One region of the Paenibacillus sp. F024 genome, then DNA from elsewhere that is predicted to be linked to it. Evidence: riboswitches for the same ligand, from Rfam matches in the RefSeq annotation. Region 1 holds a riboswitch; each other region holds the start of a gene.

Region 1 (3,697 bases):
TAATAAGGGAGATTGGCGACTACACTAACCTGCGGGACGTCTTGAAAAAGCTTCTCGAAAAGCTCCTTTAAGTCCACCTTCAGCACGTCGCCGTGGATTACGGTGGTCTGAGGATAGGGGGATAGTGTCTCTTCGAGCATCGGCAGCAGTCTTTGGTCAATTTCAACGGCCACAACCCGACCTGCCGCCTTGCTAAGCTGCTGTGTCAAGGCCCCGATTCCGGGACCGATTTCCAACGCCCCCTTTTGAGGAGTCAACTCCGCGGCAGCGACGATTTTATGTAAAATATTATGATCGATGAGAAAGTTTTGACCTAAGCTTTTCTTCAAGGTGAAGCCGAACTTCTGCATCAGTTCCTTGGTTCTTTTCGGCGAAGCGATGTCCTCCCAAGACGCTTGTCCTGCACCCGCCGAATCTGTATTGTGATTGGTATTCATGGCTTATCCCTCATTTTCATCCAAATACCGCCGTGCCGCCTCAAATTCTTCTCTTGTAATTTGAAACATGCGGCAGCGATGATAAAACTGCTTTCCGTTACAATATCCGATACCAAGGCGTCTGCCCATTTCGAGCCTTCTGGCCGCTGCGGCCGGATGAACGATTAGCCCGGCTTCCATCAGATCGTCCCATTCAATATCCGAATCTTGTGCCATATAATCCGTTCGCACGTTAGCGAGCGCTAAGCGAATCGCTTCAACCGATGCATTCTCTACTCCGATGTCGCCACGGCTCTTGGCCTCCTCCTGTGTCAGGAATGCATGCTTGCAGCCCGGCACTTCTCTGGCGATGATTTTGCGTATCCGTTCACCTGCATGATCGGGGTCGGTAAAAATGATCACGCCCCTGCGTTCCTGCGCAAGCCGGATGCGCTTTAGCACCTCTTTATTGATTGCCGAACCGCCGGTTTCGATCGTTTCCGCTTCGACAGCCCGTTTGATCGCAACCGTATCGTCCTTGCCTTCAACCACAATAATCTCTTTGATCATGAATCCATTGTACCTTCTTTCGTAACAAGAGAAAAGAAGAGGGACGTCAGCCGTACCTCTTCTTGAACTGTTCTATATATGATGAGTCTGCCCTAATTGCCCATCCTTAATCAACCGACGGCTTCTTAGGACCAATGACATATACGGTTGCTCCTTGTTTGGTACCGAAGCGTACGGCATAGTCATGGCTTTCGAAATAAACGTCGATTTTATTCCCTTTGACTGCGCTGCCGGTGTCTTCCGCTCTGCGGAAGCCCAGCCCTTCAATATAAACCCACCAGCCCATTGGAATAACCTTTGGATCGACTGCAATCGTGCGACCTTCCGTTACTCTCGCACCTGACGCCGTGATTCCATACTGCGGATGATCGGGATCCTTTCCTGTGGAAGCCGGCCCCGCGCTGTACGCAGTCAGTTTCACGTTATTGATGACCTGTTTAACGTCAAATTTCACTCCGTTTTTGGTCAACTGCTCCAATGTCGGCGAAGACGAAGATAATGTCACTACCGGATTCTTCGTTCCGACCGCAATAATCCTTTGTACACTTTCAGCTTGAACCTTTTCGTCAACGATCTGTTCGGATACGAGCACACCGTCTTCATATACTTTTTCTTTCTTTTTGAGCAGAACTCCCTCTTGCCCCTCTTGAACAACCTGTTCTTTGCCCCTGATCAGCTTCGGCTCCGTCTTTTTCACCGTTTCGAAGGCGATCGGTTCTTTGATTTCCTCGATATCTTTCTTAACACGGACAATTTTGACTTCGCTGTTTTCGTCTATCGCCGAATCTAAAGCGGGAGTCACCTTATCGAGCTCATTTAGCGTGATCTTCTGATCCGCAAATAGCTGCTCCACCGTTTCCCCTGTCGTATATACGGTTTTTGTTTGTCCACCGTCTGTCAATTGTACTGGCATGGCTTTCTCGATAATGACTCGGTCTCCCGATTCCATCGAAGCCTCCAAAGAATGCGACACACGGTCGTGCTCTCCGACAGAGATGCCTTGCTCATCCAGAATGTGCTGCAGAACTGTTTCTCTCGTTTGGAAAGTTTGCTCTTTCCCGTCTACAACCACCGATACGCTTTTGATTGACGTACCGTAATACATGATCAAAAACATGAAAGTCATAGCGAATAATATGAGTGCAATGATCGATATCATACGCAAGTTTTCATGCTTCCATCGCAATGCGAAGGACAAGCTGGATGATCGTCTTTCATGGGTTTGTTCTGGTGTCACAACTCCCACTTGTTCGGTCCTCCTTAAAGCCCCGCCATCCGAGTGTTATGCATGATTTGATCTGACGCGACTATGGTAAAGTTTATTCTTCTCCAATTACCAACGTTTGCTTCAACGGCTATCAGAACCGCACTTGCCTAAATCGACCTCCTGGAATTGTATTTTATGAACCGGCTTGGACATTTATCCCAATGACGGGGGAAACAAAAAAAGTCAGCGGAGAAGAGGAACCTTCCCGTGACTTTTCTCATTTTCCGAAAATGAAAAGTTAAGCCGACGACAAATGTTACCTCTCTCTAGACGCTTACGAGGTTAGCTGACGGATTCGGACTTGAGAGTCGCCCTACTCGGGAGCAGCTTCCTGCCCCAAGATTCACCCCAAAATAACATCCCATCTATCAACAGCCTAGCGCTGTGATATCCGCGATGCGGTTCCCCCGTTCCCTTACGGAACTCAGCGATGTTGGAAATTTGGCAATCGTATGAAGTTAATATTGAGTGTACGATGCGAAGGCTTGAATTGTAAAGTATACAAACTTTGAAAAAAAGCTTGAATTATAATCATTTTTGATTATTTTTCAGAATTTATTGAACCAAAACCATCTTTCTCTTGGATGCTTATAGTTTTTCATCCTGTTTTCTTCGATTATCTTGTTTTGGATAAAAAATGGCATGTCCTATTTTGTGTGAAAATTCACTTTATACCGAAAACTGAAACGGCATTCTTGGATGTAATTTCAGCCAATTCTTCCAGCGAGATCCCTTTGATTTGGGCTGCCGTCTCGGCTACAAGACGAACATAAGACGACTCATTTCGCTTTCCGCGATACGGATGCGGAGCTAGGTAAGGCGCGTCCGTTTCAATGAGCAGCCGGTCCAGCGGAACCTTTTCCAGCACTTCCTTGGGCTGCTTTGCATTCTTAAAGGTGACCGGTCCGCCAAAAGAGATATAGAAATTCATGTCCAGGCACATTTTGGCTGTTTCCCAGCTTCCGGAGAAACAATGCATCACCCCGCCGACCTCCGCCGCCTTCTCCTCGCGCAGAATTTGCACAACGTCGTGATGCGCATCCCGGTTGTGGATGACGATCGGCATGCCGAGCTTTCGCGCGAGCCGGATTTGTTCACGAAACACTCGGGCTTGTACATCCTTGGGAGACGTGTCCCAATAGTAATCCAGACCGATTTCTCCAATGGCTACTACCTTCTCATGCCGGCAAAGCGATTCGATCCATTCCAAATCCTCTGGGGTCATATCCTTTGCGTCCGTCGGATGCCAACCTACGGTCGAATAGATAAAGTCATATTTTTCCGCCAAGGCGATCGAGCTGGGAATGGTTTCCCGATTAAAGCCGACATTGATCATTCGACCAATTCCGTTCTCTCTTGCCCTTGCGATCACTTCGTGTCGATCTTCATCGAAAGCTTGCACGTTTAAGTGCACATGGGTGTCGATTAACATAACAATCTCCTT
Region 2 (3,697 bases), on a different contig from region 1:
GAAGAGGCATGGCTGGATGAAGGCTTCACCTCTTATGCCGAAGACAAGTTAATGGAAGCGGAATACGGCGTTCGCCCGAATCTGCTCGTGGAATCAAGCTACATCACCCATCCGGCCGCACTCAAGAAGAACGCCTGGAGCTATGACGGACACCATCACTATGCCGAAAATGTATATACCCGGGCCAAGCTGGTGCTCAAAGCCATGGAACGTCAGGTCGGTCCGGAGACCATGGACAAGATCATGCGAACGTATTTTCAGCGCTGGAAGTTCAAGCACCCGACCACAACGGATTTTCAAAAAGTCGCAGAAGATGTAACGAAAACCGACTGGAAGCCGTTTTTTGACCAATATGTCTATAGCGGCATGATGGTCGACTACGCCATCACCGGGATCAAAGTGCAGCAGGTGACAGATAATGGCCAAACCTACTATGAAAACAGCGTACAGCTGCGCAAGCTTGGAGGTACCTATCCCAACGTACCTGTCCGGTTCCATTTTGCCGACGGCACGCAGCTCGATAAAACCTGGGACGGCGCCGACAGCGAGGTCATCATGAAGCTGAATCATGCCGCTCCGCTGAGGTGGGCGGCTATAGACCCGGATTACGTTATCGTGCTGGAGAACAAACGGATCAACAGCTATATGAAAACGGAAGTCGATTCGCAGCTATCGCTGCGATGGAACATGAGCGTTGTGAAAATTTTGGAGACCTTGTTCGGCTGGGTCGCATGGTGAGGGGAGTGAGGAACATGTGGAACCGGATCAAAACGGGCTGGAGCTTAGCCTGTGAGCAGCCTTTTGCCGTCTTTACCCTCTTTATATATCATCTCATTTGGGGCGTCGTGCTGTATAAGCTGATTCAATCCGTCGTCCTCCCCCTCCTGCATCGTTATCCGGGGAGCGACCTGCCAGTGACCGCTTCGCAGATATTCTGGATAGAAGGTCATTTTCAGATGATGAAGACGGATTTGCTGGAGCCGTTTTGGTGGTGGGGAATCAGCCTTCTAGGATTAAGAATGCTGGTCCATCCGATGCTCAATGCAGGAGTATACTACTCGCTTCGTCATCGGGACTTGAATGCAGGCTACCGGTTCGTGGAAGGCATCCGAAAGCTGTCTCTTCCCTTCCTCGGCCTCTACGCGGTCCAATTGGCGCTGATGCTCTCCCCGCTCTACTGGCTGATCCCCCATTCGATAGAGCTGTACGGACATCAAGCTTCCTATATGGCCTTTGGGAAAGCGCTGGCGCCGGCGATAGCCGGCTGCATCGTCTATTGGTTTATGCTTCAGCTGATCTTCCTGTTCCTTCAAATCGGAAAGGCCGATGGCAGATCTGCAATCTTTACCATGCTGTTTGTGATTCGCCATCTGCCTGCCATTATGCTGGCTTCTCTTACCGTAACAGGCATCGCTTTGGCGGTGTCCGCCGCCGTGATGGCATCCGCGTTCTTCTGGGCCGGCTTTTTGGCCTTGGTCGGATTACAGGCATACCGGCTTGTTCAAATGTTCTTCAAAGTGTGGGCCATCAGCACACAATATGCGCTTTGGACGGAGAAAGCGTAGCGAACACCATATGAAAAGATTGCAAACGCACCGGTCATTCCGACCGGTGCGTTTGTGCTGTCGCAAGCTGTTGAACCACGTCAGGCGGAAAAGCGCCGCCGTTTTGTGCTTTTCTATAAAGGGGTGATTTCATATCCCGAATTTCCTTAAACAAAAAGGTTTCACTTTAAACGGATAAAATATGTCAATTTTGTGACAAAGGAAGGAAAAGTGCATTTTTTCCCGAATATATCTACTCGGAATCAAAAAAATGAAAATTTTGCCGAATTTCTGTTTTAAGAAAACGGGGGATCCATTAACCGGGTGAATTGATCTCGACACCGTCAGTGATCATAGGGAACCTTCAACCGAACCCTTCAGCTAACCTCGTAGGCACCGGAAGGGGAAACATTTTTTGAAGAAGAAGCTTGTAGGTTTTGCACTTTCTTTAGCTATGTTTTGCAGCGTTTCCGTAGGCAGCGCATTTGCTGAAACCCCGCTAAGCGCAGCGGTAAACGCGGGTTTAGGCTCGCCTTACAAATGGGCCGGTACTACGACCAGCGGCTTTGACTGCTCCGGCTACACTTCTTGGGTGTTCGACAAGTTCGGTATCGATCTTCCTCGTTCCTCCAAAAGCCAAGCCCAAGCGGGTCAATGGGTAGCCCAAGACCAGCTCCGTCCCGGTGATCTCGTGTTCTACAACACCGACGGCAGAGGCATTTCCCATGTGGGCGTATATGTTGGAAACGGCATGTTCTACCACTCCGCTACGAACAAAGGCGTTACGATTAGTGAAATGAGCGAATCTTACTACGCCAATCGTTATGTGACAGCCCGACGTGTTTTGTCGGACGAGCAGTATCAACAGCTGATGACCGACACCAACTGATACGGTCAACGGATTCGCAATGCAACTTCGGAAGCCCTCAGCGTTTGGCCCGATCCGATCGTTCGTATAAACGGACGCACCGGACGGACAAGCCTGCAGGGCTTTCTATATTTCAAATAAACCTGCCGGATCCGGCTGTAAAGGGGCGTATGAGGCTTGATCTTGTTTCTGCACCGCAAGGATCTGCGGGTGGAGGATATGCCGGCGTTCGTCACGATCCGCGAACGCCGCTGCCCCAGCCTGCATGTGCTTTTGCTCGACCCGTTCCTGCTGAAACAGGAACGTCACCGCGAGCACAGCGGCGTCAATTTTCTGCAGCATGTCCGGCGGCTGCAGCAGCTTTATGCGGCAGCCGGCCAGCGGCTGCACGTGCTTTATGGCGAGCCGCAGGCCGCTTTGAGCCGGCTGCTCGCGGAGCATCCGGTGGAGGAGCTCGTGTTCCACGAGGACTACACCCCGTATGCGACGGTCCGGGACTGCGCACTGCGCGAGGCAGCTGAACAGTACGGCGTGCGCGTCACCGCGTACGGCGAGCTGCCGCTTATCGACCTGCGCGACTTTCAGCGCTGGTCCGGGCGGGATGAGCCGTACAAGGTTTTCACGCCGTTCTACCGCCGCTGGCGTGAGTATCTGCACGAGCGGTACCGCCCGGCGTCTGCAGTAACCATCGGCGACCTCCGGACGGTCCCGCTCGCCGATGGTGTGGCGCAAGCGTTCCCTCTCCCGCCGGAGCTGAGCGCCTTGCTGGCTCCGGGCGCTCTGCCGGAGCTGCCCGAGCCGGAGCAGGCGCTTGCAGACTTCCTCGGAGAACGTCTTGCAGGCTACGCCGAAGGACGCGACCGCTTCGCCCGCGACGAGACCAGCCGTATGAGCCGTCACCTGAACGTCGGCGCCATGTCGGTTCGCATGGTCTACGAACGGCTGATGGTTGGCGATACCGCTGTGGAGCCTTGGCTTCGCCAGCTTGCCTGGCGCGATTTCTACATTTATCAATCGTGGCTTGATCCCGACTACTTCCAATATGAGAAACGCTACGATTTCTCCGCTCTGGATTCTCAGCATTTCAGAGCCTGGACGCAAGCGCGCACCGGCATTCCGATTATTGACGCCGCCATGACCCAGCTGAACGCGACCGGCTGGATGCCCAACCGGCTGCGCATGATTACCGCGATGTTTCTGACCAAAAATTTATTGTGTCCCTTCCCTTATGGAGAGCGCTGCTTCCGTTACAAGCTCGCCGACTACGACAACGTGTTAAACCGGG
Region 3 (3,697 bases), on a different contig from region 1:
CATAGGTTTCAAAAGCGGACTCCAGGTTAAGACCTGTGTATACATACCATATTTCGTCTTCTTCAAGCAGCACAAGCGTCTGGTTATCCGGACCGATCCATCGTTCTTCTTTCGCATCTCCTATAATGGCCTGTTCCTCGGTAGTTCTAGGGGAGAGAGAGCGGATGGATGCTTCGATGATCGCTTGAAGCTGTTCCTTGGAGAAATCACGAATATTCACCAAGCCTTTGTTATCCTTTTCGTAATCGTGCAGAAGGCCGGCGTAGACAAAGCCGTTGCCGTTAGGATGCAAATGATAAACGACGATCTTTTTATCATAGGCGCTTTTCTCATAATGATAATTGATTCGGCCCAAGGATACCGTTTTAGGTTCCAGATCCTGGAAAGATTCCACAACGGCGCGTTTTTCTTCAAAAGAAAGCATGATATCCCTCATAACATCGATTAATGTATTCCAAGTTCCAGTTGATTATATCATAGGACAGGCTGCATCACGATCAAATTTTGAGTGCACATCCATTTGAAAAACATATAACAAGGCATTACTTACGGGTTTGGGCGATCAAATCGGATACCGTGACAAATCGATAGCCCTGCTGTGTCAGTTCGGGCAAAATTCGTTTGAGCGCCTCCACGGTCTGGGTACAATCTCCCTGCAGATCGTGGAACAATATGATATCTCCGTTGTGTACGTTGCTCAGAACCTGCCGGACGATTTTGTCCACCCCCGGCTTCTTCCAATCCTGCGTGTCCTGATACCATGACCACATCACGACCGTCAGCTTATCGTCTTTTACGGATTGAAGCAGCGCATCGTTATAAAAACCTCCGGGGGGACGGAACACATGCGGCATTTGTTCCGTGATATCGAATATGACCTCCTGCGTTTGACGGATCTCTTGTACGAGACGTTCCGGGGGATAGTTTTTTAAGTAATGATGATCAAATGTGTGGTTGGCGATTTCGTGACCTTCGTTTACCTCGCGAATAGCGATAGCCGGGTACATTTGTACGCGTTTGCCGATCACGAAAAACGTGCCTTTAGCACCGTATTGCTTGAGCAAATCCAAAATTTGCGGCGTATACACCGGATTCGGCCCGTCATCAAACGTGAGAGCGATCAGCTTCTGATCCGTCTCCACGTTCGAGATGACTTCACTGCTAGGAGGGGCGCCACCGGTAAGAAAGAGGAGTACCAAACAAAGCATAAGTAGACGTACGCTGTGATGCATAACATTTCGACCTCCGTTCTGACATGACTCGCTTAGGTTTTGGTCGCCGGAACAAAAATATGCGACAGCTCCGGCAGCCAAAAAAAAGCAGTCGTCTCGGAAGAGACGACTGCTTTTTTTTGGCTGCAGATGAGAATCAAATATGATTACGAGCCTAGTACGTAAACTTTAACTTGTTGAATCCCGAACGTTCTTGCTTTACTCTTGCTCTCCGGCAGGAAAATGTCAATGCGGTTGCCTTTTACCGCACCTCCTGTATCGGTGGCCGTGGCGTACATTCCGCCGGCAGGAAGACCGTCATACGTATAGCCCTCCACATACACCTTGGAGCCGAGCGGTATAACGGACGGATCTACGGCAATGGTACCCAGACGAAGCGGGTTGCCCATATAATCGATTCCTGCATAACCGCCGTTCTCATCGGCAGACGCGGTATATGCCGTAGCTTTGGCTTCAACGATTTTGGAGTAAGTCGGCACCTTGTTAACCGGACGGTACCACGCTGGAGCGTGATATTGCCCGTCCATGCTAAGAATCGCAATCCGGTTGACTTTGTCCCATTGTGTTTTGATTCCGAACGTGTCGGAGATCAGCCGAAAAGGGACATAGACGCGTCCGTCTACGAATCTGGCAGGATTATCGATCTCAGTCGGCTCTCCGTTAATGATAACCGTCGGATCGCCGGTCGTGAGCGATACCGATGTGTCGTCGCTCTTCATGGTAATGGTGAATTGGGAACCGTCTTGTTCCCAGTGAAGCTCGTAGCCAAGCTTGTCCGTAACCGCTCTCGCGGGAACCTGGAGCTTCTGATTCTCATCCACGAAAGGCTGTGCATCCGGGAATGCCACGAGCTTTTCGTTGACCTGTACCTTAACGTCATCGGCCAGACGTACAGGTTGCTGCGCATGCGCGGGTAAAGCTGTCGTTAAAACGGCAGGTACGGCAAATACACATGCGAGCAGCATGTTTTTGAAACGGAAATTCATGCTTATGTTCCCTCCTGTTTATGCCTCCGAGGTTAGTTGTCGGGTTCGGGAAGAGGTTGTTCCCTAGCGCGGCCTGTAAAGGCTTTGCGCATTCACCCCATGGTGCTCAGTCCCCCGTACGTACACATAGATTGGCTGCACGATTCGGCTTTTAAAAGCCTAACATAGGATCATATTGAGGTTCAATGCATAAAATCATCCAATCATTTCCCGATAATGGAATTGCTTCTAGCTCCGATTTTCCTCATGCTGCATAATCCTGTACAATAAAAAGAAAGACACGGTCTGGGATAGAAAGGAAAGAGAGACTCATGTACAGACGCGATTATCTCATGCGGTTGATTGAACAGACGGCGGAAGTGCTGCATAAAGTGATGTCCGCAAGGCAAAATCATCGATTGCAAGAAGCTCTTGAGCTTGTGAACCAGGCGATGCGTCAATTGCTGGGACTGAATTCGAAGCTGATTCACGCTCTTTCTACCAAGGATTTGCTCGCCCTTCTTTCCAAGGACGGGGAAGTCGATCAAGGAAAGGTGCTGGCTTTAGGAGATATGCTGAACGCGCAGGGCGCTGCACAGGAAGAGCATGGCTATACGGACGCTGCACGTAAGGACGGCTTAAAAGCGCTTGACCTGCTGCTCTCCGCCAGGGAAATGGATTCCCGCGGCGAATTGGCCGAGATGTTCAAAGAACGGATTGATGCGGCGCTTGCGCTCGTTAACCGTGCGCCTATGCCGACGGATACCATGCATAAGCTTGTTTTATATTACGAAGATTGCGGGCAGTATGCCAAAAGCGAAGATGTGTTGTTTCATTTATTAGATGAATTAAGTGACGCCGAGCCTCTTCGTGAAGAATTCACAAGTCTATTGGATGAAGGGATCCGCATGTACGGGCGCTGGCGGTCTGTCGAAGAAGAGCGGCTGGCAGCAGGTAATTTCTCAGTCGCCGAGGTCGAAGACGGTCTTGATGAACTAAAGAATAAGAAATTAAAGAATGTCATTATCCGTCAAAATCCCAGGGAATAGGGCGCCAAATGCGAACTATTATTTGTGTCTTTTTAGTTAATGTTCGTCTTTTATAGTTGACATCCAGTGTTAAAGCCTGTAAACTGAAGACGTATCAGAGAATGGAAAAATCGTTCGGAAAAAGTCGAATAATCTCGTATATCATCGGGAATAAGGCCCGAAAGTTTCTACCCGAAAACCTTAAATTTTTGGACTACGAGTGAGCGTCGGTATTATAGAAAGGTCAGCACATCGGTGCATGGCCTTAGCTTGCGCTTGTGGGTATTCTTGTCGTCCTGCCGATAGACTGTGCGTTAGAGGTTCAGTATCTATCTAATGGGCGTTTTTGTTTTTTACTTTCACTATAGATGCTAAACGACATGGAGGATAACAGATGTCAGTTCTTGTAGGGGTCATTATGGGCAGTCAATCGGATTGGGAGACGATGAAGCATGCATGCGACATGCTGGAG
Region 4 (3,697 bases), on a different contig from region 1:
CATAATATTCGCCGTAATCCCCTTTGGATATGAGCTTGGCGTAGGCGTGAGGTTTTTCATTCATATACCGTTTCTCCAATATCGTATCTCCTGTATGCTGGGTCAGCTTGCGAAGCAGCCCCTGCGGAGACAGATCCTTGCTTTGCTTTTCATCAATGGAAATGTTGATCGCAAATTCCCCTTTGGCATCCCCAAAGACAACGTTGTTTCCGTTATCGGATTGACTAAACTTGATTAAGCCGGCCGGATATTTCAAAGACCAGCCAAAGTGACTGTCGCCGATCCAGGTTTTTCCTTGGTCCGCATCAATCGAAGCGCCCCCGGCATCCTGCACCAGCTTGGTCACTGCGGAAAGATCTTCCTCTAGTTTCACTTCGATATTCTTTGTTTGGCTGCCCGATAGAAGGGTCAAAACAATGCTTTGATCAGGCAAATATTTCTTTAACGCTTCATTATATTCCACTAAATTGCTGGTTTTGACGGAATTGATGGATTGAAGCACATCCCCCTGCTTCACCCCTGCTTGCGCCGCGGGTGAATCGGGATCGACGTAGGTCACTTCAAGACCGGCCGATGACGGCAGACCGACGACCGCCTCCCAGCTTTCGCCCAGTTCAAGCCCAAGATAAGGCCGCTTCACTTTCCCGTACTTGAAAAAATGATCGAGAACATACTGAACCGTATCTACCGGAATTGCAAAACCCAAGCTATCCACGCCGAACTCCACATACTTTAACGTATTGATTCCGATAACCTCGCCCTTCATATTTACCAGTGCTCCGCCGCTGTTGCCCGGATTGATCGCCGCATCGGTCTGGATCAGCTGGTATTTGGATTGGACCGAACGTTCCATTCCGCTGACGATGCCGGAGGTAACGGAGTTCCTGAGGGCAAAGGACAACGGTGTACCGATCGCCATGACCGATTCGCCGACCCGGATATTTTTCGGGTCGGCAAACTTTGCGGCGGTTAATCCGGAAGCAACGATTTTGACCAAAGCCAGATCGCTTTCCTCATCGTAATGCGTTGTTTTCCCCGGGTATGATTTGCCGTCGGAGGTAACCACGATGATATTGCTCATATCCTTTACGACATGCGCATTCGTTAATATGTATCCTTCGCTGCGTACAATGACTCCGGTTCCATGAGCCAGGTTATAACGGCTTTGCTCCCATGCCCTTTTGCTCTCGCTCGGTTTGCCGATGATCGCTACGACTGAGGATGTCGTTTGCTGTACGACAGCCGGAATCGAATCTTGACCCTGCGCCCCTGCCGGAGACGTACCGGAAACGAACAGTGCTCCAATCAGCAGAAATGCGGCGGATACCTTCAGTACCCTTCTCTTTAAATGCTTGACCTGCTTCATTATCCCCTTCCCCCCACCATTCATTTCCATGTCCACTAAAATCTATCACATCCTATAGATGCCAGCAATAAAAATTTAAGTTTTCAGATTCTGAAGGAACGCCAAAAAAGACCGTCCAATGTGACGGTCTTTCGTTCATATTTCTATTAGTTTTTAATAAACTCCTGTACCCACACGCCATTGACATAAGCCACTCCAATTTTGTTGAAGTTGGGGCTCAGAATGTTTTGACGGTGTCCTTGGCTGTTCATCCATGCGTTCATGACTTCTTGTGGAGTTCTTTGTCCCTTGGCTATATTCTCGCCTGCATAAGAAAACCGAATACCGTAGGATTGCATCATATCGAATGGAGACCCGTAGGTCGGAGAAGTGTGGTCAAAATAACCTTTCTCATACATATCCTTCGCTTTGTCCAAAGCTACCTTGGTCAATGCGCTGTCACTGGCAAGCGGCTGCAAACCGGCTTTGGCACGTTCTTGGTTCACCAGGCTTACCACTTGGCTGGCGTAAGAAGACTGTGTCGTGCTGCCTGTCCCCTGCTGCGAACCGTTGCCCGATCCTGTACCTGCTGCCTTACCAGGTATATTCAGTGCCATTCCGGGCCATATTATATTTGGGTTAGCCACTTGAGGATTCGCGGCAATAAGCGACTTCAGACTGACTCCGTATTTTTGCGAGATCGTCCACATCGTATCTTTACCGGATACCGTATACGACGGAGCAGCGGAAACCACGCCTGCGCCGATGATCGGGCCAAGTGCCAAAACGCCTGTCAAAACCAATTTTTTGAAACCTTTCACTGCATTCCTCTCCTTTGTGCGGCCTGCGAGGTTAGCTGTCGGATTCGGGTCAAAGAGCAATCACCCGGCCACTGCTGTGGCTTCACCCCAAGTTCATGGGTTCCCCCGTGCTTAGAATAAGCTTCGGCCTTTTATGATGTCGCGTTCCCAAGAAGGAACGGAAACCATTGTAACACGGATACCGTGTGTATTTCATGACACAAAGTTTACCAACGCCGTCTAAGCAAGCGATTCCTTGAGCTTCACTCCAGAGGGAAGCACAGCTTCCACATGGGTTCGCAGCATGGGCTGCTCCTGTAGTTCCGGGCTTAGAATGGCCACAATTCCCCGATCCTCACGGGAACGAATCAAACGCCCCATCCCTTGCCGTAGTCGCAAAAGCATATAAGGCAAATCCACCTCTTCAAAAGGAGAAGCCGACGCGCGTCGTTTGGCCATAAAGACCGGATCCTGAGGCGGAAAAGGCAGTGACCATATTATGACATTAGACAACGAAGGTCCCGGCACATCAAGCCCTTCCCACAAGCTGACGGCACAAAGAACACTCTGTTCATCATGCTGGAAGGAAGCGATAAGATGGCTGATTTCCTGATCGCCTTCAAACAAGAAGCGCATTGTGCCGATGAAATCCGGATACAGCGTGATCTCCTGTTTAAACCGCTGCAATTCCCCTTTCGTCGGGAACAGAAGCAAAGCTCTGCCTTCCGTCCGTTTAAGCAGCGAGACAGCAGCCTCCATCTTCTCTGCAAAGGTCCCGCCGGCGGCCCATGAGGGCGCGATCACTTCCATTTGGTGTTCGTAATCGTAAGGAGAAGCCACGGAAAAGGATAAATACTGCTCAATTCCGAGACTATCCGTCACATATCGGAAGGAGCCGTCGACGGATAAGGTAGCCGATGAAAATACGATCGGCATTTTGGTACTAAACACTTGCTCTCGAAGCACTTCCATGACCGTTCTTGGCATAATCACCAGTGTCAGCCCGCTCTCGCTTTCCGTCAGCCAGCATACGAAGGACTCCGGGCGCTGAAACAGACTCAATGCTTTCTGCATCATTTCCAGATGCTCCTCGACAATGCGGAGCTGATATTCATTTAATGTATGAAGACCGCTTTCAAACACGAGCTCTTCTTCTATTGCCGTAAGCAGCGCCCGGAACCGGTGAATCTCTTGAAGCAGCTGATCGTCGAGCAGCAGCTCCTTCCGGTCCGAACCGGGAATTTCCTTGCTTTTGCGCCCGAACAAATCAAACATCGTCTCGCTTTGCGCAATCGCCTCATCAATAAGCACAGCCAAAGATTCCCGAATTTCCCCTTGCAGCAGCCGGGTGATCAGCTCTTCAAACACGGCATGCTTTAATTTATAGGTTAGCGCCTTCTGCGCGGCGGATTCCAGTAAATGCCCTTCATCAAATACGACCGCACAGTGGTCCGGCAGCAGCGGCAGCTGCCCTTCCCGCTTCCTGCCCTCATACGTCCACACATGCTCCATGTAAAAATCGTGCGAGCAAATGATCAGATCGGCGGACCGG

The links. A riboswitch is a leader RNA that binds a small molecule or an ion and turns the genes downstream of it on or off. The one in region 1 is predicted to bind cyclic di-AMP.
Region 2: linked by a shared signal. The riboswitch ahead of ACZYR9_RS11910 (C40 family peptidase) and the one ahead of ACZYR9_RS24170 (resuscitation-promoting factor) in region 1 are both predicted to bind cyclic di-AMP.
Region 3: linked by a shared signal. The riboswitch ahead of ACZYR9_RS07370 (stalk domain-containing protein) and the one ahead of ACZYR9_RS24170 (resuscitation-promoting factor) in region 1 are both predicted to bind cyclic di-AMP.
Region 4: linked by a shared signal. The riboswitch ahead of ACZYR9_RS17570 (CAP domain-containing protein) and the one ahead of ACZYR9_RS24170 (resuscitation-promoting factor) in region 1 are both predicted to bind cyclic di-AMP.

What each region holds. Positions count from the first base shown of each region.
Region 1 covers NZ_JBVASZ010000040.1:10,520-14,216, reverse strand. Annotated here, with positions in the region: gene rsmA (16S rRNA (adenine(1518)-N(6)/adenine(1519)-N(6))-dimethyltransferase RsmA) at 1-437, opposite strand, end outside; gene rnmV (ribonuclease M5) at 441-986, opposite strand; gene ACZYR9_RS24170 (resuscitation-promoting factor) at 1,093-2,232, opposite strand; cyclic di-AMP (ydaO/yuaA leader) riboswitch at 2,509-2,693, opposite strand; gene ACZYR9_RS24165 (TatD family hydrolase) at 2,918-3,685, opposite strand.
Region 2 covers NZ_JBVASZ010000009.1:147,749-151,445, reverse strand. Annotated here, with positions in the region: gene ACZYR9_RS11920 (M1 family metallopeptidase) at 1-738, shown strand, start outside; gene ACZYR9_RS11915 (hypothetical protein) at 753-1,565, shown strand; cyclic di-AMP (ydaO/yuaA leader) riboswitch at 1,816-1,955, shown strand; gene ACZYR9_RS11910 (C40 family peptidase) at 1,960-2,433, shown strand; gene ACZYR9_RS11905 (cryptochrome/photolyase family protein) at 2,590-3,697, shown strand, end outside.
Region 3 covers NZ_JBVASZ010000005.1:6,284-9,980, forward strand. Annotated here, with positions in the region: gene ACZYR9_RS07360 (hypothetical protein) at 1-424, opposite strand, end outside; gene ACZYR9_RS07365 (polysaccharide deacetylase family protein) at 543-1,232, opposite strand; gene ACZYR9_RS07370 (stalk domain-containing protein) at 1,379-2,218, opposite strand; cyclic di-AMP (ydaO/yuaA leader) riboswitch at 2,225-2,378, opposite strand; gene ACZYR9_RS07375 (DUF6483 family protein) at 2,530-3,246, shown strand; purine riboswitch at 3,361-3,462, shown strand; gene purE (5-(carboxyamino)imidazole ribonucleotide mutase) at 3,620-3,697, shown strand, end outside.
Region 4 covers NZ_JBVASZ010000017.1:52,486-56,182, forward strand. Annotated here, with positions in the region: gene ACZYR9_RS17565 (S1C family serine protease) at 1-1,366, opposite strand, end outside; gene ACZYR9_RS17570 (CAP domain-containing protein) at 1,513-2,166, opposite strand; cyclic di-AMP (ydaO/yuaA leader) riboswitch at 2,172-2,305, opposite strand; gene ACZYR9_RS17575 (ATP-dependent DNA helicase) at 2,386-3,697, opposite strand, start outside.